4 regions of the Ramlibacter sp. AN1133 genome follow, and region 1 is predicted to be linked to each of the others. Evidence: predicted binding sites of a transcription regulator. Region 1 holds the regulator's gene; each other region holds the start of a gene.
The links. The regulator sigma-54, encoded in region 1, starts transcription at its own class of promoters, with help from an activator protein. The targets are predictions, from matches to a motif close to TGGCANGNAANCTGCTTT.

Region 1 (6,957 bases):
CAGCGCGTGCTGGTCGAATTCGTCTCGGCCAACCCCACCGGCCCGCTGCACGTGGGCCACGGCCGCCAGGCGGCGCTCGGCGACGCCCTGTGCAACCTGTACGCCACCCAGGGCTGGAACGTCCACCGCGAGTTCTATTACAACGACGCCGGCGTCCAGATCCAGACGCTGGCCACCAGCGTGCAGCTGCGCGCCAGGGGCTTCAAGCCCGGCGACCCCCAGTGGCCCGAGGCGGCCTACAACGGCGACTACATCCAGGACATCGCCAACGACTTCCTGGCGAAGAAGACGGTCAAGTCGGACGACCGCGCGTTCACCGCCAGCGGCGACGTGGACGACCTCGACGGCATCCGCCAGTTCGCCGTGGCCTACCTGCGCCACGAGCAGGACCTGGACCTGCAGGCCTTCGCGGTGCGCTTCGACCAGTACTACCTCGAATCGAGCCTGTACACGAGCGGCAAGGTCGACACGGTGGTGCAGCGCCTGCGCGACAACGGCAAGACCTACGAGCACGAGGGCGCGCTGTGGCTGAAGTCGACCGAGTACGGCGACGACAAGGACCGCGTGATGCGCAAGGGCGACGGCAGCTACACCTACTTCGTGCCGGACGTCGCGTACCACATCACCAAGTGGGAGCGCGGCTTCACCAAGGTCGTGAACATCCAGGGCACCGACCACCACGGCACCATCGCGCGCGTGCGCGCCGGCCTGCAGGCCGCGGGCGTCGGCATCCCCGCGGGCTACCCGGACTACGTGCTGCACACCATGGTGCGCGTGATGCGCGGCGGCCAGGAGGTGAAGATCTCCAAGCGGGCCGGCAGCTACGTGACGCTGCGCGACCTGATCGAGTGGACCAGCAAGGACGCGGTGCGCTTCTTCCTGCTGTCGCGCAAGCCGGACACCGAATACGTTTTCGACGTCGACCTGGCACTGGCGCAGAACAACGACAACCCCGTGTATTACGTCCAGTATGCGCACGCGCGCATCTGCTCGGTGCTGGCCGCCTGGGGCGGCGCCGTGGCGACGCTCTCCGGGGCCGACCTGTCGTCGCTGGAGCACCCCGCCGCGTTGAACCTGATGCTGCAGCTGGCGCGCTATCCGGAGGTGCTCACCGCGGCGGCGGCCGATTTCGCCCCGCACGACATCACCTTCTACCTGCGCGAGCTGGCGGCGGCGTACCACTCCTATTACGACAGCGAACGGATCCTGGTGGACGACGAGCACCTGAAGAAGGCACGGCTGGCCCTCGTGGCCGCCTGTGCGCAGGTATTGCACAATGGACTGGCTGTGCTGGGGGTGAGTGCCCCCCACAAGATGTGAGCATGAAACCAAAGCAAAGCGGCAACACCTTCGTCGGCGTCATCATCGGCGTGGTCCTCGGCCTCGCCGCCGCCCTGGCGGTGGCCGTCTACGTCACCAAGGTCCCCGTCCCGTTCCTGAACAAGGGCCCCAGCCGCTCCGCGGAGCAGGACGCGGCGGAGTCCCGCAAGAACCAGAACTGGGATCCCAACGCGCCCCTGTACGGCAAGAACCCGGCCAAGCCGCTGCCGCCGGCGCCGGGCGTCGCGGCCCCCGCGCCCGGCACGCCGTCGGCGGAGGCGCCCAAGGCGCCCGCGTCGGCCAGGGAAGCGGAAAAGCCCAGGGACAAGGAGCCCCTGCCGCCGGCGGTGGCGGGGCGTCCGGCCCCCGCCGACCCGCTGGGCGAGCTGGCCACGGCCAAGGCCGGCCCCGGCAGCGACCCGTTCTTCTATTTCGTGCAGGCCGGCGCCTTCCGCACCCCCGAGGACGCCGAGGCGCAGCGCGCCAAGCTGTCCCTCATGGGCGTGGAAGCCAAGGTGACCGAGCGCGAGCAGTCCGGCCGGCAGGTGTACCGGGTGCGCATCGGCCCCTTCAACAGCAAGGACGACGCCGACCGGCAGAAGGAAAAGCTGGACCAGGGCGGCTTCGAGACCGCGCTGGTGCGGGTGCAGCGTTAACCGGGCGTAGCCTGCGGAACCAAGCCCGCCGGGCCCGGCTCAGAGGGTGTTCAAGGAGTCACAACGCAATGAATCGACGGGAATTCACGGTCGCCACCGGCGTCACGCTCGGCGCCGCCGCCCTGGGCCTGCCGGGCCTCGCGCTGGCGCAGTCCAAGCCGGAGGACGGCAAGCAGTACCGCAGCCTCGACAAGCGCGTGCCGAGCGATGCGCCGGCCGGCAGGATCGAGGTGATCGAGTTCTTCTGGTACAGCTGCCCGCACTGCAACGCCTTCGAGCCGAAGCTCACGGCCTGGACGAAGAAGCTCCCGCCGGACGTCTACTTCCACCGCGTCCCGGTGGCCTTCCGCGACGACTTCGTGCCGCAGCAGCGCCTGTACTACGCGCTGGAAACCATGGGCAAGGTCGACGAGGTGCACGCCAAGGTCTTCGACGAGATCCACAACAAGCGCCAGCCGACCAACCGGGAAGACCTGATCCTGGCCTTCGTCGAGAAGAACGGCGTCGACCGCGCCAGGTTCCAGGAGATCTACAACTCCTTCTCGGTGCAGGCCAAGGCGCGCCGCGCCAAGCAGCTGCAGGACCAGTACGAAGTGCAGGGCGTGCCCTCCATGGGCGTGGCCGGCCGCTACATCACCGACGGCGACATGGCCGGCAACATGGACCGCGTCCTGCAGGTCGTGGACTATCTCGTGGCCGAAGCCCGCAAGTCCAAGTAAAAAGACACGCCAGCCCGCCCCGGCGGGTGTTGCCGGTCGTCGAAAGAGCCCGCGCATGCGGGCTTTTTCGTCTCGGATGGATACAATCGCAGCAAGATTCGTGCCTCTATGAAGAACAAGACCGCCAGCCTCACGCTTGCACTCCTCCTCGGCCTCGCCGGCATGGCGCCGGCCGGTGCCGAGCGCGCGGACCGCAACAAGCCCATGAACGTCGAGGCGGATTCGCTGCGCTACGACGACCTCCAGCAGACGAGCATCTTCACGGGCAAGGTGGTGGTGACCAAGGGCACCATCATCATCCGCGGCGCCAAGATGGTCGTGAAGCAGGACCCCGAGGGCTTCCAGTTCGGCACCGTCACGGCCGAGGCAGGCAAGCAGGCCTACTTCAAGCAGAAGCGCGACGGCGTCGACGAGTACATCGAGGGCGAGGCGGAGACCATCGAATACGACGGCAAGGCCGACAAGGTGAAGTTCATCGGCCGCGCCGAGATGCGGCGCCTGCGCGGCGCCACCATCAACGACGAGACCAGCGGCTCCGTGATCACCTACGACAACACCAACGACCAGTTCACGGTGGAAGGCGGCGCCTCGGCAGGCGGGACGCCGTCCAACCCGGGCGGCCGCGTGCGCGCCACGCTGGCGCCGCGGGCCGCGGCCTCGGGCCCGGCCGCTGGAGGCGCCCGGGCCACGCCCACGTTGCCGGCGCCGCAGCCGGCCGCATCCGCGCGCCTGCGCTCTTCCACGGCCCTGCCGCCGGAGACCCGTTGATGGGCGACGCCGAGACGGTCGAGATCGAGGCGCCGGTGGAGGTCGCCAGCCGGCTGGAAGTGCGCCACCTGCGCAAGTCCTACGGCGGCCGCACCGTGGTGCAGGACGTCTCGCTGGCGGTCGACAACGGCGAGGTGGTCGGACTGCTCGGGCCCAACGGCGCCGGCAAGACGACCTCCTTCTACATGATCGTGGGGTTGGTGCGCGCCGACGGCGGCGAGATCTCGATCGACGGAAAGTCGGTGGAGCACATGCCGATCCACCGCCGCTCGCGCCTGGGCCTGTCGTACCTGCCGCAGGAGGCCTCGATCTTCCGCAAGCTCAGCGTCGCCGAAAACGTGCGCGCGGTGCTGGAACTGCAGCGCGGCCCGGACGGCAAGGCGCTGCCCTCGGCGGAGATCGAGCGGCGCCTGACAAGCCTGCTGCAGGACCTGCGGGTGGACCACCTGCGCGACTCGCCGGCGCCGGCCCTGTCGGGCGGCGAGCGGCGGCGGGTCGAGATCGCGCGCGCGCTGGCGACGCAACCGAGGTTCATCCTGCTGGACGAACCCTTCGCCGGGATCGACCCGATCGCGGTGATCGAGATCCAGCGCATCATCAGTTTCCTGAAGTCACGCGGGATCGGTGTCCTGATCACCGACCACAACGTGCGGGAAACCCTGGGCATTTGCGACCACGCCTACATCATCAGCGAGGGACGGGTGCTCGCCCAGGGCACGCCGGCTGATATCGTGAACAACGCGGACGTGCGCCGGGTGTACCTGGGCGAACACTTCCGCATGTGAGGGAGCGGGGCTAAAAATGAAGCAGGGACTGGCACTTCGTGTCTCCCAGCATCTGGCGTTGACACCGCAGCTGCAGCAGTCGATCCGGCTGCTGCAGCTGTCCACCCTGGAGTTGGGGCAGGAAATCCAGCAGATGCTGGACGAGAACCCCTTCCTGGACGTGCAGGGCGAGGATGCCGCGGAGGACTTCGGCATTGCCGCGGCCGACCAGCGGCCGGCGGCGGACGAACCCGAGACCGGCTTCGAGGGCAATGTCGGGCCGCAGGAGATCGCGACCACTTCGTCGACTTCCACCGCCTCGGAGGCGGAGCCGGAGGCCGCCGAGTTCGCCGGCGCCGAAAGCGAGCCGAACTGGGAAGGCGACGGCAGCACCGAAACCGTGCCGGACGACGGCGAATGGGGCGGCGAGGCGCCGGCGGCCAAGCGCAACAACGGCGGCGAGGACGACGAAGTCGACGCCACCGACCTGGCGCGCGGCGTCGAATCGCTGCAGTCCTGGCTGCACCGGCAGGCGCTGTCGCTGCGCCTGGGCGAGGAAGACCGCATGGCGCTGCGCTTCCTGATCGAATCGCTCAACGACGACGGCTACCTCGAGGAGCCGCTGGAGGAACTGGCCGCGGGGCTGGCGCCCGACGACCTGGAGCAGCAGGAAGAACTGGTGCACCGCTTCACGGTGGCGCTGCGCCTGCTGCAGACGCTCGACCCGGCGGGCGTGGGTGCGCGCAACCTCGCCGAATGCCTCACGCTGCAGCTCAAGGCGATGCAGCAGAACGAGGAAGACGACGACATCGCGGCCTGCGCCGCCGCCATCAAGATCTGCCAGCAGTCGATCGACCTGCTGGCCAAGCGCGACATCAAGCGGCTGGCGCAGATGTGCGGCGAGTCGGAAGCCAACGTGCGTTCGGCCATCGGCCTCATCACGCGGCTGGAGCCCAAGCCGGGCCGGCGCTTCATCGACGTCGAGCGCAACATCGTCATCCCGGACGTGCTCGTCACCCAGATCGGCAAGGGCTCGCGCGCCAACTTCCGGGTGCAGCTCAATCCCGACGTGATGCCGCGCCTGCGCGTGCACGACGTGTATGCCGGCGCGCTCAAGGCGCACAAGGGCGAGGGCCACCAGGCGCTGCAGCAGCGGCTGCAGGAGGCGCGCTGGTTCATCAAGAACATCCAGCAGCGCTTCGACACGATCCTGCGCGTGTCCACCGCCATCGTGGAGCGCCAGCGCAATTTCTTCATCCACGGCGAGCTCGCCATGCGGCCGCTGGTGCTGCGCGAGATCGCGGACGAACTGGGCCTGCACGAATCCACCATCTCGCGCGTGACCACGGCCAAGTACATGTCCACGCCCTTCGGCACCTTCGAGCTGAAGTACTTCTTCGGCTCGGCGCTCGGCACCGAGACCGGCGGCAATGCCTCGAGCACCGCGGTGCGCGCGCTGATCAAGCAGTTCGTGGCGGCGGAGAGCACGAAGAAGCCGCTGTCGGACAGCCAGATCTCCGAGATGCTCAAGGAGCAGGGCATCGAGTGCGCCCGCCGCACGGTGGCCAAGTACCGCGAGGCGCTGCGCATCGCGCCCGCCAACCTGCGCAAGGCCCTGTGACCGATACCTTCTCGCTGTTCCTGCCCTGCGCGGCCGGAGTCGAAACCTGGCTGGCCGAAGAAGTGGCGCGCATCCTGGGCATTCCTCCCTCCCCCTCCGAGGGAGGGCAGGGGTGGGGGCGCTCCGACCTGCGCGTCTCCCGCGGCGGCATCCAGGTGACCGCCGCCTGGCCCGACGTGATGCGCCTGAACCTGCACAGCCGCCTCACCCAGCGCGTGCTGGTGCAGCTCGCCCACCTGCCCTACCGCGCCGAGCAGGACCTCTACGAGGCCGCTTCCGCCATCCCCTGGGAAGACTGGTTCACCCCGCGCGAGAGCTTCAAGATCGAACTGACCTCGCAGCACAGCCCGCTCAAGAGCCTGAACTTCGCGGCGCTGCGCATCAAGGACGCCGTGGCCGACCGCTTCCGCAACCGCGGCGGCGTGCGGCCCGACGTCGACACGCAGCGGCCGGCGGTGCGCATCTTCGGCCACCTCGCGGCCGAGGCCTTCACGCTGTACATCGACACCTCCGGCGAGCCGCTGTTCAAGCGCGGCTGGCGCGAGGACAAGGGCGAGGCGCCGCTGAAGGAAACCCTCGCGGCGGCGATGCTCGCCGCCAGCGGCTGGGACGCGACGGTGCCGCTGTACGACCCCTGCTGCGGCAGCGGCACCATCGTGATCGAGGCGGCGCAGCTCGCCTGCAATATCGCGCCCGGCCTGCTGCGGCGCTTCGGCTTCGAGCGGCTGCGCACGCATGCCGCCGGCGAATGGGCCGCGCTGAAGGCGCAGGCGCAGGCCGCGCGGCGCGCGCCGGCGGCGCCGATCTTCGGCAGCGACGTCGCGTTCCGCATGGTCGATTTCGCGCAGCGCAACGCGCAGCGCGCGGGCGTGGCGGACGTCGTGCAGCTGCGCGGCGGCGACGCCCTGCAGCGCATGCCCCCGAGCGAGACGCCCGGCATCCTGCTGCTCAATCCTCCCTACGGCGAGCGCATCGAAGCCGGCGGCATCGCGGGCCCCGGCCGCGGCGGCCGCGAGCAGGCGCAGATGGAGCAGGCCGGCGATTTCTTCGCGCAGCTGGCCACGCACTGGAAGCGCAACTACGCCGGCTGGACGGCCTGGGTGCTGTCG
Region 2 (6,957 bases), on a different contig from region 1:
GGCCGAATCGAGGTCCGAAAACGCGGTCATGATGATGACCGGCAGGCCCGGATGCTTCTCCTTCACGCGCGTGAGCAGGTCCAGCCCCGAGCTCCCCGGCATGCGGATGTCGCTCACCAGGATCTGCGGCCCGTCCTCGTCGCTGGCGGCATCGAGCGCCGTCAGCACTTCCTTGGCGCTCGTGAAGCTGCGGGTGGGAAGGTCCTCCCGCATCAGCGCCTTCTCGAGCACGAAGCGGATGGATTGGTCATCGTCAACGATCCAGATCGGCTTCATGTCCTCTTTCGTCACCTCAGGTCTGCACGTTCTTCCCTAGGGCAGGGGGATGAGGATCTTGAAATCCGTCCTCCCCGGCACGCTGTCGCACTCGATCAGGCCATGGTGCTGCTGCACGAAGGTCTGCGCCAGCGTCAGTCCCAGGCCGGATCCGCCCTCCCTCCCCGAGACCAGCGGGAAGAAGATGCGGTCCTTGATCGAATCCGGTACACCGGGCCCGTTGTCGATGACATGCAATTCCAGTGCCAGTCGATAGCGCTGTTTGCCGAAGGTGACCTGCCGGCCGATGCGCGACTTGAACGTGAGTTGGGCGTCGCCCGCCTCGATGCGATGGGTGAGCGCCTGGCAGGCGTTGTGCGCGATGTTCAGCAGCGCCTGGATCAGCTGCTCGCGGTCGCCGCGGAACTCGGGGATCGACGTGTCGTAGTCACGCACGAACTTCAGCCCCTTGGGGAACTCCGCCAGGATCAGCGAGCGCACGCGTTCGCAGACCTCGTGGATGTTCACGTCGCCCACCAGGTGCGGGCGGCGATGCGGCGCCAGCAGGCGATCGACCAGCGTCTGCAGGCGATCGGCCTCGTGGATCACGACGCGCGTGTACTCCTTGAGCTGCGGGTCGATCTCCATCTCCAGCAGCTGCGCCGCGCCGCGGATGCCGCCCAGCGGGTTCTTGATCTCGTGCGCGAGGTTGCGGATCAGTTCCTTGTTGGCCTGCGCCTGGTCGATCAGGCGTTCCTCGCGGTCCTGCCGGGTCTGGGCTTCCAGCGGCAGCAGTTCGACCACGAATTCGTCCTGCACGTCGGTCTGCGCCAGCACCACGTGCACCGGCAGCGCCTCACCCTGCTGGCGCACGAGGCGCGTGTCGTAGCGCAGCGCCGCGTATTCGTTGATGCGCGCGCCGTCGAGCGCGGTGCGCAGGATGTGCGGCTCGGCGAACAGGGGCAGCAGGCTGGCGCCCTCGATGGTGCGGCGGGACAGGCCCAGGGCGTCTTCCAGCGCGGAATTGGCGAACAGCACCGTGCCGTCGCCGCGCACCACGGCCACCAGCGTGGCCAGCAGGTCGAAGGCCTGGAAGCGGCCTTTACCGGGCGGCGCTGGTGGCGCGCCCGAGCTCGCGCTTGAGGCCGGCAATGTCTTTCTCGTTGCGCTCGATGGCGGCCTTGAGTTCGGCGACGCGATCGAGGTATTTCTGGTGGTTGCGGTGTTCGGGGCCGAGCTTCTCGGGCTCGCCCTTGTTCCATTCCTGCAGCAGCTCGCCTTGGCGGGCCTCGGCCTTCTTCAGTTCGGCTTCGAGGATCGCGCGCGCATCGTTGTCGCGGGCCTTCTGCTCGCCCGCATCCACGCGCTGGCCGCCGGAGCCGGCCGTCTGGGGCGCGGTGGCCACGTTGTCACGCGCGCGCGCGCGCGTGTTCTCCTGCGGGGCATTGCCGTTGACGCGCGTGCCCGTGACCACCGTGACGTTGCCGCCCTCGACCAGCTTGCAGTTCTGCGCGCGGGCGACGGCCTCGTCGTTCGTGTAGGTGTTGCCGCAGCGAAAGATCTTCGTCTGCGCATCGGCCTGCGTGGCGAAGGCCAGGGCCGCCAGGGGAATCAGGGCGTAATACAGCTTCATGCGGGTGCTCCTCGCATCCCAAGATGCGCAGGGGACGGCCTTTCAGTATCACGCAAACTCTGCAGATTGGCAAATAAGGTGTTGATTTGAAATGGAAAAGGGCGACAAAAGTCGCCCTTTGGTGATTTGCTGGGGTTCCTGCGCTTCGCGCGTCACCACCAGCCTACGTGAAGCAAACCGGTAGGCTGGCGGTGAGCCGCGCAGCGCGCGAACCCCAGCGATTCCCGCCTTTAGAGCGAGTAGTACATGTCGAACTCCACCGGGTGGGTCGTCATGCGGTAGCGGGTGACTTCCTGCATCTTCAGCTCGATGTAGGCGTCCAGCATCGAATCCGTGAACACGCCGCCCTTGGTGAGGAAGGCACGGTCCTGGTCCAGGTACTCCAGCGCCTGGTCGAGGCTGTGGCACACGGTCGGGATCTTCGCGTCTTCTTCCGGCGGCAGGTGGTACAGGTCCTTCGTGGCGGCCTCGCCCGGGTGGATCTTGTTCTCGACGCCGTCGAGACCCGCCATCAGCATGGCGGCGAAACCCAGGTAGGGGTTCATCGTGGGATCGGGGAAGCGCACCTCGATGCGGCGGCCCTTCGGGTTCGCCACGTAGGGGATGCGGATCGAGGCGGAGCGGTTGCGGGCCGAGTAGGCCAGCTTCACCGGCGCCTCGAAGCCGGGCACCAGGCGCTTGTAGCTGTTGGTGCCGGGGTTCGTGATGGCGTTCAGCGAACGCGCGTGCTTGATCACGCCGCCGATGTAGTACAGCGCGAACTCGGACAGGCCCGCGTAGCCGTCGCCGGCGAACAGGTTCTTGCCGTCCTTCCACACGGACTGGTGCACGTGCATGCCGGAGCCGTTGTCGCCCACGATCGGCTTGGGCATGAAGGTGGCCGTCTTGCCGTAGGCGGCAGCGACGTTGTGCACCACGTACTTCAGCAGGATCGTCCAGTCGGCGCGCTGCACCAGGGTGCTGAAGCGGGTGCCGATCTCGTTCTGGCCGGCGCCGGCCACTTCGTGGTGGAACACTTCGACCGGGATGCCCAGGGATTCGAGGATCAGGGACATCTCGGCGCGCATGTCCTGCATGCTGTCGACCGGGGGCACGGGGAAGTAGCCGCCCTTGGTGGTGGGACGGTGGCCCTTGTTGCCGCCTTCCTGCTTCTTGCCGGTGTTCCAGGGGGCTTCGTACTCGTCGATCTCGACGAAGGAGCCGGACGGGTCGTCGCTCCAGCGCACGTCGTCGAAGATGAAGAATTCGGGCTCGGGGCCGAAGAAGGCCGTGTCGCCGAAGCCGGAGGCCTTCAGGTAGGCCTCGGCGCGCTTGGCGATCGAGCGCGGGTCGCGGTCGTAGGCCTTGCCGTCGCCCGGCTCCAGCACGTCGCACGACAGGATGATGGTCGTCTCTTCGAAGAACGGGTCGATGTTGGCGGTGGCCGGGTCCGGCATCAGCAGCATGTCGGACGCTTCGATGCCCTTCCAGCCGGCGATGGACGAGCCGTCGAAGGCGTGACCGCTGCTGAACTTGTCCTCGTCGAAGTGGGACACGGGCACGGTCACGTGCTGTTCCTTGCCGCGCGTGTCGGTGAAGCGGAAGTCAACGAACTTGACCTCGTTGTCCTTCACCATCTTCATCACGTCTGCGACGCTCTTGGCTGCTGCCATCAGGTTTCTCCTGGGGGATGGTTGGTTGGTTGTGAACGCAAAGTGCGGCTTGCGGGGATGCAGGTTCTGTGCCAAAAGCTGGTGCACGCGGCACGCCACAAAGCTCGAGGATTGTCCCGCAATCTGATGCCTTTTCCCTACTGGACGCTTGCGGTTTCAACGCGACAGTGCACCTCGGCGGTGCAAATTTTCGCATGCACCGCCATGGTGCGCCTCAGGGGCGCACCAATTCGGGGCCGAGGCGGACTTTCAGGACGTTCAGGCCGTCGAGGAGACTGCGGTACGCCGGTTCGACGTGGTCCGGCTCGCCCTTGACGCCCAGGTCGATGTGGCGGCCGTAGGTCGGATGGTCGACGCTCGGGAGGCTGAAGACCTTCACGTTGGGGTGCTCGCGCTCCACCTGCTCCATCAGGGGCGTCAGGGTGGCCTCCATGGAGCCGAACACGATCACGGACTTCTCGACGTACGCGCCGCGCTGGAACAGGTGCGCGTAGAAGGTGTCCAGGACGTTCTGCATCATCGGCCAGGCCATCACCGGAAAGCCCGGAACGAAGTGCACCGTGCCCACCGTGAAGCCGGGAATCTTGTTGTACGGGTTGGCGATGATCGCCGCGCCCTTCGGGAACACGCCCATGTTGAGGCGGTGGATGTTGTCCGGGCGGTCCGGCTCGTAGGGCACGCCCTGCTCCCTGGCCACGTCCTGCATGCGTTCGCGGATCAGGACTTCGGCCTCGGGGTGCAGGGCGAGTTCCACGCCCAGGGCGCGGGCGGCGCACTGGCGGGTGTGGTCGTCCGGCGTGGCGCCGATGCCGCCGCAGGAAAACACGATGTCGCCCGAAGCGAAGGCGCGCCGCAGCGTTTCCGTGATGCGCTCGGGCTTGTCGCCCACGTACTCGGCCCACCCGAGCTGCAGGCCGCGCTCGGTGAGCAGTTCGACCAGCCTGGGCAGGTGCTTGTCGGCGCGCTTGCCGGAGAGGATTTCGTCGCCGACGATGATGAGGCCGATGTCAGGGCGGGCTGGGGCGGTCATTTCGCAATGCTAGCGGGGTGGCAGGGTCGGGTTCCGGAGCCGGCCGCGCGCGCATCTGGTCCAGCGCGGCCAGGCAGTAGTGCGCGAACCACAGCGAGGCGAACGCGAACACCAGCGTGTAGATCCAGATCGCCACCGGGATGAGGATCGGGAAGGCCGCGGCGAAGAACCAGCCGGACGCCCACACGATGCTGGGCGCCGCGCCGAGGTAGCCCGTGGCCACCCCCATCAACAGCAGCCACATGCGGTGGCCGCGGAAGACGAGGCTGCGCTCATCGCCGCTGGCGTGGTCCGCCAGCGCGTCGAACGCCATGACGCGGTAGGTGAGCCAGCCCCAGATCAGCGGCGGCAGCACCAGCACCAGCGGCGGGATGAACCACAGCGGCAAGGACACCAGGAGCGCGACCACCGCGAGCAGCGTGGAACCGAAGGACCACAGCGCGCTGCGCGTGAAGGAGGCGCCGTGCCGGCGCTCCAGCTCGGGAAAGCGCCGGCGCGCGACCAGGCTCACCACCGCCGGCATCATCATCACCGCGACCAGGAACAGCACCACCACCACCAGCACCGGCGTGATGGCGAAGATCACCAGCAGGGGCGCCAGGGCGTTCTTCAGGCTGCCGAAGCCCATGGCGGCGAGCCAGCGCGTGAGGCTCTCCATCCACTCGGTCGATTCGAGCCAGACGAACACGGTGTTCACCGCGTTGTCCCAGAAGAAGTAGCCCAGGCCGCCGGCGGCCAGGACCATCAGCACCAGGGGCAGCAGGGACAGGCCGATCACGCGCGGGTGCAGGCAATAGAAGACGGCGCGCCAGAAGGAATCCAGGAACAGGGACATGGCCGGTGAGTGTATGTATTTCTCCCTCCCCCTCCGGGGGAGGGCCGGGGTGGGGGCGCTCCGCGCCACGAACTCAGCGCTCGAATCGGGGACAATCCCCCCATGAAAATCGCCATCGCAGGCACCGGCTACGTCGGCCTCGCCAATGCCGTCCTGCTCGCGCAGCACCAGCAGGTGGTCGCGCTCGACATCGCGAAGTCCAAGGTGGACATGATCAACGCGCGGCACTCGCCGATCGAGGATCCGGACATCGAGCACTTCCTGCGCAGCGAGAAGCTGGACCTGCGCGCGACGCAGGACCCGCAGGAGGCCTACGCCGGCGCGCAGTACGTGCTGATCGCCACGCCCACCGACTACGACCCGCAGACCAACTACTTCAACACCAGCTCGGTGGAGTCGGTGGTGAAGGACGTGCTGCGCATCAACCCCCAGGCCGTGATGGTGGTGAAGTCCACCGTGCCCGTCGGCTTCACCGAGTCGCTGCGGCAGCGCTTTCCCGCCGCCAAGGTCTTCTTCAGCCCCGAGTTCCTGCGCGAAGGCCGCGCCCTGCACGACAACCTCTATCCGAGCCGCATCGTCATCGGCGAGGACTCGGAGCGCGCCCGCACCTTCGCGCAATTGCTGGTGCGCGGTTCGCGCAAGCCGGACGTGACGGTGCTCCACACGGACAGCACCGAGGCCGAGGCGATCAAGCTGTTCGCCAACACGTATCTCGCGATGCGCGTCGCGTTCTTCAACGAACTCGATAGCTACGCCGTGACCCACGGGCTGAACCCGCGCCAGATCATCGACGGCGTCTGCCTCGACCCGCGCGTCGGCAACCACTACAACAACCCGAGCTTCGGCTACGGCGGCTACTGCCTGCCCAAGGACACCAAGCAGCTGCTGGCCAACTACCGCGACGTGCCGCAGACGCTGATCGGCGCCATCGTGGAGGCGAACAGCACGCGCAAGGACTTCATCGCGGACAACATCCTGCGGCGGCAGCCCAAGGTGGTGGGCGTGTACCGGCTGGTCATGAAAGCGGGCTCCGACAACTTCCGCGCCAGCAGCGTGCAGGGCGTGATGAAGCGGCTGAAGGCCAAGGGCGTGCACGTGATGGTGTACGAGCCCGCGCTGAAGGACGACGTGTTCTTCAACTCCCCCGTGCTGCGCGACCTGGCGCGCTTCAAGCGCGAAGCCGACGTGATCATCGCCAACCGCCCGGCGGTGGAGCTGGAGGACGTGCGGGAGAAGGTCTACACCCGCGACCTGTTCGGCACGGATTGAATGGTTTTCCTCCCTCTCCCCCTGGGAGAGGGGCGGGGTGAGGGCACGCGCGGCCGTGACCTCTCACCGCGGCGGATCAGGCGCCGCTTGCCCTCACCCCTGCCCTCTCCCAGAGGGAGAGGGAGAGAGGTCAAGGCGCCGCACCCGTGCCGCAGCGCGGCTCGGTGACCAGGTCCTCCACGACCGCAAAGGCGAGATCGCGGTATTCATCGAGCGCCCGGACCACGCTGCGCCAGCCAGCCTGGCCCGGAACGAAGTCGGACGGGCGCGGCGGCGGCGCAGA
Region 3 (6,957 bases), on a different contig from region 1:
GATCTGCGAAGGCAGCCGGTCCAGCGCGTGCGACATGTTCACCATCGCCAGGTTGTGCAGGATCCACTCCTTGCGTTCGGCCGCCGAGCGCGTGTCGCGGAAGATCTTGCCGACCGCGATCTCCACGTTCTGGTAGACCGTGAGCCAGGGCAGCAGCGAGTGGTTCTGGAACACCACGGCGCGGTCCGGCCCCGGCGCGTTGACCTCGCGGTTGTCCAGCAGCACGCCGCCCGAGGTGGCCTTCAGCAGGCCCGCCACGATGTTCAGCACGGTGGACTTGCCGCAGCCGGAATGGCCGATCAGCGAGATGTATTCGCCGCGCTGCACGGCCAGGTCGATGCCCTTGAGCACCGGGTTGCCGCCGTTGGGGCCGGCGAAGGTCATGTCGACGCGCGACAGCGAGAGATAGGCATTGCTCATGGCGGGGGTCCTCAGGAGGCGGCCGTGCCGCGGGTGACCTTGCGGCCGACGAAGGCGACGATGCGGTCCAGCGTGAAGCCCACCAGGCCGACGTAGACGAGCGCCAGGATGATGTCGCTGATGCGCGAGGAGTTCCACGCGTCCCAGATGAAGAAGCCGATGCCCACGCCGCCGATCAGCATCTCCGCGGCGATGATCGCCAGCCACGACAGGCCCACGCCGATGCGCAGCCCCGAGAAGATGAAGGGCGCGGCCGCCGGCAGCATGATCTTGGCGAAGTACTCCACGCCATTGAGCCGGATCACCTTGGCGACGTTGCGGTAGTCCTCGGGAATGTTGCGGATGCCGATCGAGGTGTTGATGATGATCGGCCAGATCGACGTGATGAAGATGACGAAGATCGCCGACGGGTGCCCGTCGCGGAAGCCCGCCAGCGAGATCGGCAGCCAGGCCAGGGGCGGCACCGTGCGCAGCACCTGGAACAGCGGGTCGAGCCCGCGCAGCGCCCAGGTCGATTGGCCCACCAGCACGCCCAGGCTCACGCCGGCCAGCACCGCCAGCGAGTAGCCGTAGGCCACGCGCTTCAGGCTGGCGAGCAATTGCCAGGCGATGCCGACGTCGTTGCCGCCGCGGTCGTACCAGGGGTGGACGATCAGCTCCCAGGTGTCCTGGATCACCTTGCTCGGGGCGGGCAGGGCGGCGCCCGGGCGCGAGCCCAGCGCCTGCCAGACGATCAGCAGCAGCGCGAGGATCACCAGCGGCGGCAGCACGTAGGCCATGAAGCCCCTGGCCGCATCGGCGGCCCAGGTGCGCAGGAGCCCGGGCGCCACGGGCGCCGGCAGGCGGATCGGTTCGACGGTGTCGGCGGTTCGCATGCGTGGCTCCTCAGGCGCTCTTGACGGTCTTGATCTCGAGCGAGTCGAGGTACTTCTTCGGGTTGGCCGGATCGAACACCTTGCCGTCGAAGAACTTCTCCACGCCGCGCGAGGTGGAGCCCGGGATGTCCTTGGCCGCGACGCCCAGTTCCTTGGCGGCGGCGCGCCACAGGTCCTCGCGGTTCACCCTGGCGATCAGCGCCTTGGTGTCGAGGTTGGGAGGCAGGTAGCCCCAGCGCTGGTTCTCGGTGAGGAACCACAGGTCGTGCGACTGGAACGGGTAGCTCGCGTGGTCGTTCCAGTAGCGCATCTGGAACTTGCTGTTGCCCTCGACGCGGCCGGTGCCGTAGTCGAAATTGCCCTTGATGCGATCGACGATGTCTTCCACCGGCGCGCTGATCCAGCGGCGGCGCGAGCAGATCTCGGCCACCTCGGCGCGGTTCTTGGCGTCCTCGCACCACATCTGCGCTTCCATCACGGCCTTGAGCAGCGCCTTGGTGGCGTTCGGGTTGGCCTGCACGTAGTCGGCGCGCATCGCGAACGCCTTCTCCGGGTGGTTCATCCACATCTCGCTGGTGGTGAGCGCGGTGTAGCCGATCTTCTGGTGAATGAGCTGCAGGTTCCAGGGCTCGCAGACGCAGAAGGTGTCCATGGAGCCGACCTTCATGTTGGCGACCATCTGCGCCGGCGGTACCACGATCGTGTTGATGTCGCGGTTGGGGTCCACGCCGCCCGCGGCCATCCAGTAGCGGATCCACAGGTCGTGCGTGCCGCCGGGGAAGGTCATCGCGGCGTTCACCGGCTTGCCGGTCTTCAGGCGCTTGTCCAGCAGCGCCTTCCTGAACGCCTTGGTGTCGACGCCGACCTTCAGGTCCTTGTATTCGCTGGACACCGAGATGCCCTGGCCGCCGAGGTTCAGCCGCGCCAGGATGTGGATCGGCACCTGCACGTTGTTGGCCGTCACCGCGCCGGTGGTGATCAGGTAGGGCATGGGCGTGAGGATGTGGGCGCCGTCGATGCCGCCGCTCTTGGAACCCAGCACCAGGTTGTCGCGCGTGGCGCCCCAGGAGGACTGCTTGGCGACTTCCACCTCCGTCATGCCGTGCTTCTTGAAGAAGCCCTTCTCGACGGCCACGAACAGGGGCGCGGCGTCGGTGAGGGCGATGAAGCCCAGCTTGGCGGCCCGGGTCTCGAGCGCGGTGCCTTGCGCCATCACGATGTGCGGGAAGGCGCTCCCGAGGGTGGCGGCCGCCGCGCCCTGCAGGAGGGACCGGCGGGAGACCGTGTTGGTGTTGTCTTGCATCGTCAGCTCCAGTTGCGAGAGAAAAACGAAACGGCGCCCATCGCACTGCGGGCTTGCGCGCACGCAGGGATGGACGCCGTTGTCCAGGTGTTCGGTTTGTGCAGCGCGCCGTCGTTAGCGCCCGTTCGGAGTCACCTATGCAGCAAGCGTGCCAAGTGAGAAGTGGGAGGGAAGTCAGGACATCCGGACGCAGAGGGCGCAAAGGGTACGCAGAGGACGCAAAAGAAAACCTTTCAAGCTTTCTTTGTCTTCTTTGCGTCCTCTGCGTACCCTTCGCGTCCTCTGCGTCCGGCATTTCGGTTTTTCCAGTGCCTCGACACAGGGCACGGCGCACTGTTCTTGTGCACCGCAGCAGTGCTTCAGCCGGAGCCGCCCGGCAGCACTTCGGCGAGCGACAGCACCGCTTCGGCGACGTCGACGATGCGGCGGTTCTGGTTCATGGCCATCTGGCGCAGGGCCTTGTACGCGTCGTCCTCGGTCATCTGCCGGTGCGCCATCAGCAAGCCCTTGGCGCGCTCCACCACCTTGCGCTCGTTCAGGGAGGTGCGCACCGCATCGAGCTCGTCGCTCATCTCCTGCAGCCGCCGCGCCTGCTCCTGCACCATGCCGAAGATCGAGCGTTCCAGGTGCGGGCCGAAGCTGGCGCTGCTCTCGGCGGAGGGATCGGTGGCCAGCGCATCGAGCATGGCGCGCTGGTCGCGCAGTTCGGAGCGGGCCTGCGCGATGCGCGCCTCGCACAGCTCGCGCAGGTGGCGCGCCAGCACGTCCTCCACGGCGCGCATGGTGTCGATGCGCCGCGTGGCCCACTCGTACCACGCCTGGCTCAGGTTCGGATCGAGTTCGCGCCGCGTGCTGCAGCCGATGCGGCGCAGGCGCTCCAGTTCGGCCAGCGCCGCCGGGTCGCGGCTCGCCTGGTCGGCGCGCAGCACCTCGGTGTCCGCGAAGTCGGTGAACACCTGGAAGCAGGCCTGCTGCGACTCGATCAGGTGGCGCCACTGCTGCTGGCCCGAGGCGTCGATGTAGCCGGCGGCAAACACGCCGGCGCCCAGCGCGCGCTCCTGCCCCGCCAGCTCCTTGCCCTGCATGAAGTTGAACATCGCGACCAGCGCGCGCGAGACCTTCGGATCGCTGGCGCTGTCGGCGGCCTCGAAGACCACCCCGAGCAGGCCGGTCACGAGCTTCACGTAGGCCGCCGTCGCATCGCGCGCCGACAGCGCCTGCCGCGCGATGCGCGCGCGCAGCGCCGGCAGGCCGTCCAGCGCGTGCAGCACCACCGCGACCCGGCTGAACAGGCGCGAGCCGTTGCGCACGCGGTGGGCATCCGTCTCCAGCGCCTCGAGCTGCGCGCGCACCTCGCTTTCGACCTGGCTGCATTCCTCCACCTGGCGCAGGCGCTGCGAAGCGAAGCGGCTGCCATGCGAGCTGAGGAAGATGTTGCAGATGCCGCGCTCGCGCTGCAGGGCGTGGATGAAGCGGCCGGTCACGCCCACGAGCTCGCTGGTGCGCGCGAGCTCCTCGAGTTCGGCGATCTCGCTCTGGCGGGCGGCGAGGAGGAAGCTGGTTGCGGATTTCATCCCCAGGATCACAGCAACAACCATGCCGCGGGTAGACTCGTGCGGATGTTGGTGCTGGGTATCGAGTCTTCCTGCGACGAAACCGGCGTCGCGCTGGTGCAGGCGGACGGCCCCGGCGTGCCGCGCCTGCTCGCGCACGCGCTGCACAGCCAGATCGAGATGCACCAGGCCTATGGCGGCGTGGTGCCGGAACTCGCCAGCCGCGACCACATCCGGCGCGTGCTGCCGCTGGCGCAGGAGGTGCTGGCCCGGGCGCAGCGGGGCCTGCCGGACGTCGACGTGGTCGCCTACACGCGCGGCCCCGGGCTGGCGGGCGCGCTGCTGGTGGGAGCGGGTGTGGCCTGCGCGCTGGGCGCGGCGCTGCGCCGGCCGGTGCTCGGCGTGCACCACCTCGAAGGCCACCTGCTGTCGCCCTTCCTCAGTGCGGACCCGCCCGCCTTCCCTTTCATCGCGCTGCTCGTCTCGGGCGGCCACACGCAGCTGATGCAGGTCGACGGCGTGGGCCGCTACTCCATGCTCGGCGAAACCATCGACGATGCGGCCGGCGAAGCCTTCGACAAGTCGGCCAAGCTGATGGGCCTCGGCTATCCGGGCGGGCCGGCGCTGTCGCGGCTCGCGCAGCAGGGGGACCCGGCGGCCTTCAAGCTGCCGCGCCCGCTGCTGCACAGCGGCGACCTCGACTTCTCCTTTGCCGGCCTGAAGACGGCCGTGCTCACGCAGGTGCACAAGCTCGGCGACGCCCTCGAGGCCCGCAAGGCGGACCTCGCGGCCTCCACCGAGGCAGCGATCGTCGAGGTCCTGGTAAGAAAATCCCTGACCGCGCTCGACCGCAGTGGCGGCCAGCGCATCGTCGTGGCCGGCGGCGTCGGCGCGAACCGGCGGCTGCGCGAACAGCTCGACGCTGCCTGCGCCAGGCGCGGGGTGCGCGTGCACTATCCCGAGCTGTCCCTGTGCACCGACAACGGGGCCATGATCGCCCTGGCCGCGGCCATGCGCCTGCAGTCCGGCGTGCAGGAGGCCACGGCCTCCTATGCCTTCGACGTCAAGCCGCGCTGGCCCCTGCAGGCCCTCGCAGCCTGAGCGCAACACGGCCTTGCTTGTGCTCTGCCGTCCGGCGGAGCGCGGGTTTCCTGCAAGCGCCGCGACAGCAAGCCTTGCCTAAGATGAAAGCATGAGTGATTCGGCCTCGCCCTCCGCCTTCGAGGACCCCGCCGGCACGTGGAACCGGCGTTTCTCCGAAACCGGCTACCTGTTCGGCACCGAGCCCAATGCGTGGCTGCACGACCACGCCTTCCTCTGGGAGGCGGGTGAGCGCGTGCTCTCCGTCGCCGACGGCGAGGGCCGCAACAGCGTGTGGCTGGCGCAGCAGGGCCTGACGGTCGATGCCTTCGACATCTCCGAGGTGGGCGTGCGCAAGGCGCGCGACTTCGCCCGCATCACCGGCGTGAAGGTCAACTTCGCGGTGGCGGACATCGCCACGCTGCAGTGGCCCCGCGGCCTCTACGACGGCGTGATCGCCATCTTCATCCAGTTCGCCGATCCGCAACTGCGCGCGCGCATCTTCCGCGGCATGGTGGATTGCCTCAAGCCCGGGGGCAGGGTGGTGCTGCAGGGGTACACGCCGAAGCAGCTGGAGTACCGCACGGGCGGGCCGCCGTTCGAATCGCACATGTACACGCCGGAACTGCTGCGCGAGGCCTTCTCCGGGCTCGAGATCCTGGAGCTCAAGGAGTACGAGCTCGACCTCGCCGAAGGCACCGGGCACAAGGGGCGCTCGGCGGTGATCGGGATGATCGCCCGCAAGCCGATGTGACGCCTCAGCGCGCGAACCACTCTTCCCAGTAATCGAGGCAGGCCTTGATCTTCGGCAGGCGGTGGCGCGTCGGCGCCGTCACGGCATAGACCGGTACCGGCTGCGGGTCGATGAACGCCGCGAGCACCTCCACCAGCAGGCCCTGCGCGACGAGCGCATCGCCCACCCAGGTATTGAGCCGGCCGATGCCCAGGCCCTGCAGGACCATCTGGGCCGCCATGCCGGAGTCGTTGGCGCGCCATTGGCCGCGCGCGGCGTAGCTCCAGGCCTCGTCGTCGACGCGGAAGGGCCAGTCGTTGAGCATCGTCACGGCGCTGTTGGTGACGAGCGCGTGCGCCGCGAGTTCCTCCGGGCGTGACGGCAGGCCGTGCGCCTGGGCATACGAGGGCGCGGCATAGAGCGCGCGGCCCAGCGCGCCGATCTGCCGCGCGACGACGTTGTCCGGCAAGGCGTTGACGGTGCGGATGGAGATGTCGATCCCTTCGCGCACCATGTCGACCAGCCGGTCGCCCACTTCGAGTTCGAGCCGCAGGCGCGGGTGCCGCGCGGCCAGCTCCGCGAAGCTGGGGACGAGCCGGTACTGCGCGACGAGCGAGCTGGCCGCCACGCGCACCACGCCGCCCGGCTCGCCCGCGTGGGTGGCGAAGGCGCCTTCCATCTCCTCGAGCGTGTCGAGCGCGCGGCGGCTGTAGGCCAGGAAGGTGCGGCCCTCGTCGGTGAGCGACAGGCCGTGGGTGGAGCGGTGCATGAGGCGCGCGCCGCAGGCCTTTTCCAGCCGCGCGAGGGTGCGCGACACCTGGCTGACGGGCACGTCCCGCTCGCGCGCGACCGCCGAAAGCGACCCGAGTTCGGCCACGCGGGCGTAGAGCGCCATCTCGTCGAACTGCAGTTGCTGCATGGCGCGCATCCTAGCCGTCCGCGCCAGGCCTTGCAGCCGGCGCAAAACCGATTTGCGGCCGGCGCCGTTTCGCC
Region 4 (6,957 bases), on a different contig from region 1:
GCGGTGTCGGCCCAGTACAGCGTGCGCTGGTCGGGCGACCAGGCGAGGCCGTTGGAGTTCATGGTGTTGGTGACCTTCAGCTGCACCAGCGGCCTGCCGCCGTTGCCGTTGTCAGGGCGGCAGTCGATGCAATAGAGGTCCGCCTTGCGCGCATCCTTGGGCTCGTAGTAGGTGCCGGCCCAGAAGCGTCCCAGCGGATCGGCCTTGCCGTCGTTGAAGCGGGAATGCGCGCCATGGCCGAAGCGCACCAGCGGCTCCAGGCTGCCGCCCCAGCGGCGGGCGCGGTAGATGCCGTCGCGCAGGCCCAGCACGAGGCCGCCGCGCGCCGCCGGCGCGATGCAGCCGGCCTCCTGCGGCAGCTCCCACTGCTCGCGCGCACCGGTGGCGGGGTCGAAGCGCCGCACCCGCCGGCCGCGGATGTCGACCCAGTACAGGCGCTGTTCGGTCGGATGCCAGAACGGCGATTCGCCGAGGCCGTCCGGCTCGGGAACGGCCACCTGCCAGGTCATGCAGCCGGCTCCGCCTCGATGGACATCTGCGCCATCATGCTTTCGCCCGGCTGCAGCACGCGCAGCCCCAGCTCCTGGGCCGCGGCGCCGCGCGCGTAGAGATGCACCGCGTTGTTCGCGTGGCTCACCGGCTCGATCGCGATGCCTTCCCGCCCGGGATTGGTGAACACCACCAGGCGCGTGAGCCCGGAGCGCACGACCGCGTGCATTCGCTCGTCGCGCAGGTGCGCCACGCCGTTCCAGCCGTCGAAGCAGTGGTCGACTTCCAGCGTGGCGCAGTCCGCATCGAGCCCGGGGCTGGCGCGCCGCTCCGTCGGCAGCTTGTCGGCGCCCATTTCCCAGCGCCCGCTGGCTTCGAACGTGACGTGGCTGCGCGGCCGCTTGAGGAAGTACGGGTGCCAGCCGAGGCCCGCCGGCGCCGGCTGGTCCGACTGGTTGGTCAGGGCCAGCGTCATCTCCAGCCCAGCGGGGGTCAGGCGCACCGTGTGCGAGCAGTCGAAGGCGAAGGGCCAGGAGGCGTCGGGGCGGTGCTCGTACGCGAGCATCACGGACGCCGCATCGCTGTCCAGCACCGACCAGGGCCGCTGCCAGCCCACGCCGTGGATCGCATGCGGCTCGTCGCCGTTGTTGCGCACCAGCGGATGCTGCGTGCCCTGCCACACCAGGCTGGCGTGGCCGATGCGGTTGGAGAACGGCACCAGCGGATAGCACCCGGACAGCCGGGCCGCCGACAGCTGCGCGGCAGGCGTGGAGCGCAGCACCGGATCGCCATCGAGCCACAGGCCCGCGATGCAGCCGCCGAGCTCCGGCTTGAGTTCGCAGCGCAACCGTCCGGCACGAAGTTCGATCATGGGCAGTGTCTCCTTTTGGGCCATTGTGCCCGTGCGCGCGCGGCCGCCGGGCAAAAAAAACGGCCCGCCGAAGCGGGCCGAACATCCAAAGGAGATTCTTGCTGCCGTGGGATCAGCGGCTGTAGGCGGTTTCGCCGTGGCTGCTGATGTCCAGGCCTTCGCGTTCCTCTTCCTCGCTGACCCGCAGGCCGACGAGCAGGTCCACGATCTTGTAGGCGGCGAAGGAGACCACGCCGGACCAGACGATGGTGGTCAGCACGCCCTGGAACTGGATCCAGACCTGGCTGCCGATCGAGTAGTCGGCCGCGACCTTGTTGGCCACGTAGTCGTAGATGCCGACGCCACCGAGCGAAGGCGAGGCGAACACGCCCGTCAGCAGCGCACCCAGGATCCCGCCGACGCCGTGGACGCCGAACACGTCGAGCGCATCGTCGGCGCCGAGCAGGCGCTTCAAGCCATTGACGCCCCACAGGCAGATCAGGCCGGCCAGCAGGCCGATCACGATGGCGCCCATCACGCCGACGAAGCCGCAGGCGGGGGTGATGGCCACGAGGCCGGCGACGGCACCCGAAGCGGCACCCAGCATGGAGGCCTTGCCTTTGGAGAGCGCTTCACCCGCGATCCACGACAGCGTGGCGGCGGCGGTGGCGAACAGCGTGTTGGCGAAGGCGAGGCCGGCGACGCCGGTGGCTTCCAGGTTGGAGCCGGCATTGAAGCCGAACCAGCCCACCCACAGCAGCGAGGCACCGACCATGGTCAGCGTCAGGCTGTGCGGCGCCAGCGATTCCTTGCCGTAGCCGATGCGCTTGCCCAGCACGAAGGCCCCCACCAGGCCGGCCACGCCGGCGTTGATGTGCACCACGGTGCCGCCGGCGAAGTCCAGCGCGCCCTTGGCCCACAGCCAGCCGGCGGCGGCGGTGACGGCTTCCAGCGACTTGGCATCCGTGATCGCGTCCGGGCCGTCCCAGTACCACACCATGTGGGCGACCGGCAGGTAGCTGAACGTGAACCACAGGGCGCAGAACAGCAGCACCGCGGAGAACTTGATGCGCTCGGCGAAGGAGCCGACGATCAGCGCGCAGGTGATGGCCGCGAAGGTGGCCTGGAAGGTGATGAAGGAGAACTCCGGGATCACCACGCCCTTGCTGAAGGTGGCGGCGACCGAGTCCGGCGTGATCCCCGCCAGGAAGATCTTGCTGAACCCGCCCATGAACGGCGTGCCCGCGGTGAACGCCACGCTGTAGCCGTAGATGGCCCACAGCACGTAGATCAGCGCGGTGACGACGAACACCTGCATCAGCACGGACAGCATGTTCTTGCTGCGCACCAGGCCGCCGTAGAACAGGGCCAGGCCGGGGATCGTCATCAGGATCACCAGCAGCGTGGCGACCGTCATCCAGGCGGTGTCGCCCTTGTTCGGCACCGGCGCCGGCGCGGTGGTGGCGGTGGCCTGCGCAGCGGCGGTGGCGGCCGCGGGCGCGGCAGCCTTGCCGGCGTCGGCGGCCGCAGCGGTGGCGGCCGCGGGCGCCGCGGCTTCGGCGGGCGCCGCGGTGGCAGCCGCCGCGGTCGGTGCGGTGGCCGGGGCAGGCGCCTGCGCGAGGGCCGTCGCGCTGCCGATCAGCAGTCCCAGGCCGAGGCCCAGGGAAGCGAGGAATGTCTTCATGTCAGTGCTCTCTCGGGAATGTTGTGGGGGTGCTTCAGAGCGCTTCCTTGCCGGTCTCGCCGGTGCGGATGCGCACGACCTGCTCGAGGTCGTACACGAAGATCTTTCCGTCGCCGATCTTGCCGGTGCGCGCGGCGCCCTCGACCGACTCGATGACGCGTTCCACCAGGTCGTCCGCCACCGCCGCCTCGATCTTCACCTTGGGCAGGAAGTCGACGACGTATTCGGCGCCGCGGTACAGCTCGGTGTGGCCCTTCTGGCGGCCGAAGCCCTTGACCTCGGTGACGGTGATGCCCTGGACGCCGATGGCCGAGAGCGCCTCGCGCACTTCGTCGAGCTTGAAGGGTTTGATGATGGCGGTGACGAGTTTCATGGTGTGCTCCAGGAGCGCAGGTTCAGAAGGAGTACTTCACGCCCGCGACGAGGCCCGCGCGGCCCAGGTTCTTGCCGCTGGGGGAGGGGTAGGCGAGGACGGGATCGGTCTTCGCGTTGGTGTCGACATAGGCGAGCGAAGCGCTGAAGCCGTTGCCGAAGTCCTTGCCGAGCGTGAGGGCCCAGTCGGTGTACGAGACGAAGGAGTTGTTCTTCACGCGCTGGTGGCCGACGTGCGGGGTGAGCGTCAGGCCGTACCAGGGCAGCTCGAAGGTGGCGCTCAGGTCCAGGTAGCCGCTGCCTTCGCTGTTGCCGAAGCCGAACAGGTTGGTGATCGCGTGCGAGTACTTCAGCGTGCCCGGGCCCCACGAGCCGGCGATGTAGGCCTCGGTGGTGTCGGCATTCACCGCGAGGTTGTTGTTCGGGTAGTAATAGCGCAGCAGGCCGACGTCGATGCCGACGCCGCTGAAGGTCGTCTTGTAGCCGCCGTACAGGTCGATCTCCACGTTCGAGTCGCCGCCCGCATCCTTGATCCACTTGATGGTGGACGCCCAGGTGCCGATGTAGAAGCCGCTCTTGTGCGCGAAGTCGATGCCGCCCTGCAGCGCGGGGCGCAGCCGGCTCTGCGAGATGCCGCGGTAGCGGTAGTCGGTGACGGCACCGACGTTGTACGACAGCGTGTAGTCGGGCTCGGGCGGCTTGGTGGCCTGCGCCATCGCAGCGCCCGAGGCAGCGAGCACCGAGACCAGCACCGCAAGTTTCGCTTTCATTGAATCTTTCTCCGTTCGCTTGTTGATGGTTTGCAGGAGGAGTTAGCAGGACGCATGCCATCGCCCGGAGGGATGAAACGGTGCGTCATCGGGCCGTCGTCGCCATTCGTTACCGCTTGAAGGGCGCGATGCCGTGCGCCGCCGCACCAGCGCGGTGCGATGCGGTAGGGCGCGCGCGCACCAGTCCCCGACATGCACCTGAATAGGGAGGAGCCCTCACGTGAGCCTTTGTCTGGTGCAAAGCCGAGCCCTGGTCGGGCTGGAAGCCGCCGCCGTCACGGTCGAGGTTCACCTCGCCAACGGCCTCCCGAACTTCACGCTGGTGGGCCTGGCCGAGACGGAAGTGAAGGAGGCGCGCGAACGCGTGCGCTCGGCGCTGCTGAACTCGGGGCTGGAGTTCCCGCACAACAAGAGGATCACGGTGAACCTCGCGCCGGCCGACCTGCCCAAGGACAGCGGCCGCTTCGACCTGCCCATCGCCATCGGCGTGCTGGCCGCCAGCGGGCAGATCGACGGCGCGCGGCTGGCGGGCCACGAGTTCGCGGGCGAGCTGTCCCTGTCAGGCGAGCTGCGGCCGGTGCGCGGCGCGCTGGCCACCAGCCTGGCGCTGCACGCGGGCGGCGTGGTGGCGCGGCTGGTGCTGCCTCCGGGCAGCGCGGAGGAGGCCGCGCTGGTCCCCGATGCACACGTGATCCGCGCCCGGCACCTGCTCGACGTCGTGCGCCATTTCACGCCGGCTTCCGATGCGGCGCCGGTCGTGGAGGAGCCGGGCGGCTGGACGCGGCTGGCGGCCAGCGCGCCGCCGGTGTCGGCCTGCTATCCCGACCTGGCGGACGTGAAGGGCCAGGCCGGCGCGCGCCGCGCGCTGGAGATCGCGGCGGCGGGCGGCCACAGCCTGCTGCTGGTCGGCCCTCCCGGCGCGGGCAAGTCGATGCTGGCGCAGCGCTTCGCCGGCCTGCTGCCCCCGATGACGGTGCCCGAGGCGCTGGAGAGCGCCGCGGTGGCGAGCCTCGCCGGCCGCTTCGACCTGCAGCACTGGTCGCAGCGGCCCACCGAGTCGCCGCACCATTCGGCGAGCGCGGTGGCGCTGGTGGGCGGCGGCTCGCCGCCGCGCCCGGGCGAGATCTCGCTGGCGCACCACGGCGTGCTGTTCCTGGATGAATTGCCGGAGTTCCCGCGCGCGGCGCTCGAAGCGCTGCGTGAGCCCCTGGAGACCGGCCGCATCACAATCGCGCGCGCCGCGCGCCGCAGCGAGTTCCCGGCGTGCTTCCAGCTGGTGGCCGCGATGAATCCCTGTCCCTGCGGCTGGCTGGGATCGGCCCGCGCCTGCCGCTGCAGCCCGGAGCAGGTCGCGCGCTACCAGGGGCGGCTGTCGGGGCCGCTGCTCGATCGCATCGACCTGCACGTGGAGGTGCCGGCGCTCGCGTCCGGCGAGCTGCTCGATGCGCCCGCGGGCGAGGCGAGCGCGCCGGTGCGCTCGCGCTGCGTCGCCGCGCGCGAACGGGCGCTGCGGCGCCAGGGCAAGGCCAACCATGCACTGCAGGGCGCGGAGATCGACGAACACGCGGGCCTGGCACGCAAGGCCTCGGAGTTCCTGCGCAACGCCTCGGCGCGCCTCGCCTGGAGCGCGCGCTCGACGCACCGCGTGCTCAAGGTCGCCCGCACGATCGCGGACCTCGCCGCTTCAGGCGGGGTGGAGCTCGTGCATGTCGCCGAGGCGGTGCAGTACCGGCGCGTGCTGCCGGCGGGACTCTGATCCCGCCGGCGGGGTACGCGCAGCGCTCAGAACTCCTGCCAATGGCCGTCGCCGCGCGCCGATGCGGCGACGGCGGGCACGAAGGCGATCGTCGGCGGCGGCGCGGCCGCGGCAGGGACCGCCGGCTGCGGCGCGCCTGCTGCTGCGTCCCCGATGCGGAAGCGGCTGACGGCGCCCACCAGCGCCGCGGCCTGCTGCTTCATGGCCTCGGTGGCTGCCGACGCCTCTTCCACCAGGCTCGCGTTCTGCTGCACGACGTGGTCCATCTGCGAGACCGCGCTCGTCACCTGCGCGATGCCCTGGCTCTGCTCCTGGCTCGCCGCCGCGATCTCGGTCACCAGCGCGGTGACCTTCGCGACCGCCGAAACGATCTCCTGCATCGTCGCGCCCGCATCGCTGACCAGGCGCGAGCCCGCCTCCACCTGCTGCACCGAGCCGCCGATCAGCGCCTTGATCTCGCGGGCCGCACCCGCGCTGCGCTGTGCCAGGCTGCGCACCTCCGCCGCCACGACGGCGAAGCCGCGCCCCTGGTCGCCGGCGCGCGCCGCTTCCACCGCCGCATTGAGCGCCAGGATGTTGGTCTGGAACGCGATCCCGTCGATCACGCCGATGATGTCGGCGATCTTGCGCGACGAGGCGGAGATGCCGTCCATGGTGCGCACCACGTTGCCCACCGCCTCGCCGCCCCTGGTCGCCACTTCCGAGGCACCGACGGCGAGCTGGCTCGCCTGGCGCGCGTTCTCGGCGTTCTGGTTGACGGTGGCCGTCAGCTCCTCCATCGAGCTGGCGGTTTCCTCCAGCGTGCTGGCCTGCTCCTCGGTGCGCTGCGACAGGTCGACGTTGCCCTGCGCGATCTGCGCGCTCGTGTCGGCGACGGCACGCGCCCCGCCCACCACCTCGCCCACCAGCGCCTTCAGGCTGCGTTGCATGGTATCGAGCGCCGCCAGCAGCTGCCCGACCTCGTCGCGCGAAGTGACCCGGATCGGCCGCGTGAGGTCGCCGCGCGCCACCGCCTCGATCGAATCCACGGCCTCGC

Region 2: a site for sigma-54 is predicted at 3,597-3,614, ahead of glnA (type I glutamate--ammonia ligase). Genes of this name have one in related genera too.
Region 3: a site for sigma-54 is predicted at 2,735-2,752, ahead of WG923_RS24025 (CmpA/NrtA family ABC transporter substrate-binding protein). Genes of this name have one in related genera too.
Region 4: a site for sigma-54 is predicted at 4,208-4,225, ahead of WG923_RS03365 (TorF family putative porin). Genes of this name have one in related genera too.

The regions. Positions count from the first base shown of each region.
Region 1 covers NZ_JBBKTQ010000037.1:23,215-30,171, reverse strand. The annotation lists gene argS (arginine--tRNA ligase) at 1-1,320, shown strand, start outside; gene WG923_RS28715 (SPOR domain-containing protein) at 1,323-1,976, shown strand; gene WG923_RS28710 (thiol:disulfide interchange protein DsbA/DsbL) at 2,045-2,695, shown strand; gene lptA (lipopolysaccharide transport periplasmic protein LptA) at 2,804-3,463, shown strand; gene lptB (LPS export ABC transporter ATP-binding protein) at 3,463-4,248, shown strand; gene WG923_RS28695 (RNA polymerase factor sigma-54) at 4,265-5,848, shown strand; gene WG923_RS28690 (THUMP domain-containing class I SAM-dependent RNA methyltransferase) at 5,845-6,957, shown strand, end outside.
Region 2 covers NZ_JBBKTQ010000004.1:259,411-266,367, reverse strand. The annotation lists gene ntrC (nitrogen regulation protein NR(I)) at 1-276, opposite strand, end outside; gene glnL (nitrogen regulation protein NR(II)) at 313-1,407, opposite strand; gene WG923_RS07475 (hypothetical protein) at 1,358-1,888, opposite strand; gene glnA (type I glutamate--ammonia ligase) at 2,119-3,540, opposite strand; gene WG923_RS07465 (competence/damage-inducible protein A) at 3,755-4,570, opposite strand; gene WG923_RS07460 (EI24 domain-containing protein) at 4,548-5,405, opposite strand; gene WG923_RS07455 (nucleotide sugar dehydrogenase) at 5,508-6,674, shown strand; gene WG923_RS07450 (YdcF family protein) at 6,805-6,957, opposite strand, start outside.
Region 3 covers NZ_JBBKTQ010000023.1:1,043-7,999, reverse strand. The annotation lists gene WG923_RS24035 (ABC transporter ATP-binding protein) at 1-420, opposite strand, end outside; gene ntrB (nitrate ABC transporter permease) at 432-1,295, opposite strand; gene WG923_RS24025 (CmpA/NrtA family ABC transporter substrate-binding protein) at 1,306-2,598, opposite strand; gene WG923_RS24020 (nitrate- and nitrite sensing domain-containing protein) at 2,958-4,172, opposite strand; gene tsaD (tRNA (adenosine(37)-N6)-threonylcarbamoyltransferase complex transferase subunit TsaD) at 4,212-5,252, shown strand; gene WG923_RS24010 (class I SAM-dependent methyltransferase) at 5,344-5,985, shown strand; gene WG923_RS24005 (LysR family transcriptional regulator) at 5,990-6,883, opposite strand.
Region 4 covers NZ_JBBKTQ010000002.1:186,883-193,839, forward strand. The annotation lists gene WG923_RS03345 (SMP-30/gluconolactonase/LRE family protein) at 1-509, opposite strand, end outside; gene WG923_RS03350 (aldose 1-epimerase) at 506-1,360, opposite strand; gene WG923_RS03355 (ammonium transporter) at 1,473-3,023, opposite strand; gene glnK (P-II family nitrogen regulator) at 3,058-3,396, opposite strand; gene WG923_RS03365 (TorF family putative porin) at 3,419-4,165, opposite strand; gene WG923_RS03370 (YifB family Mg chelatase-like AAA ATPase) at 4,386-5,921, shown strand; gene WG923_RS03375 (methyl-accepting chemotaxis protein) at 5,948-6,957, opposite strand, start outside.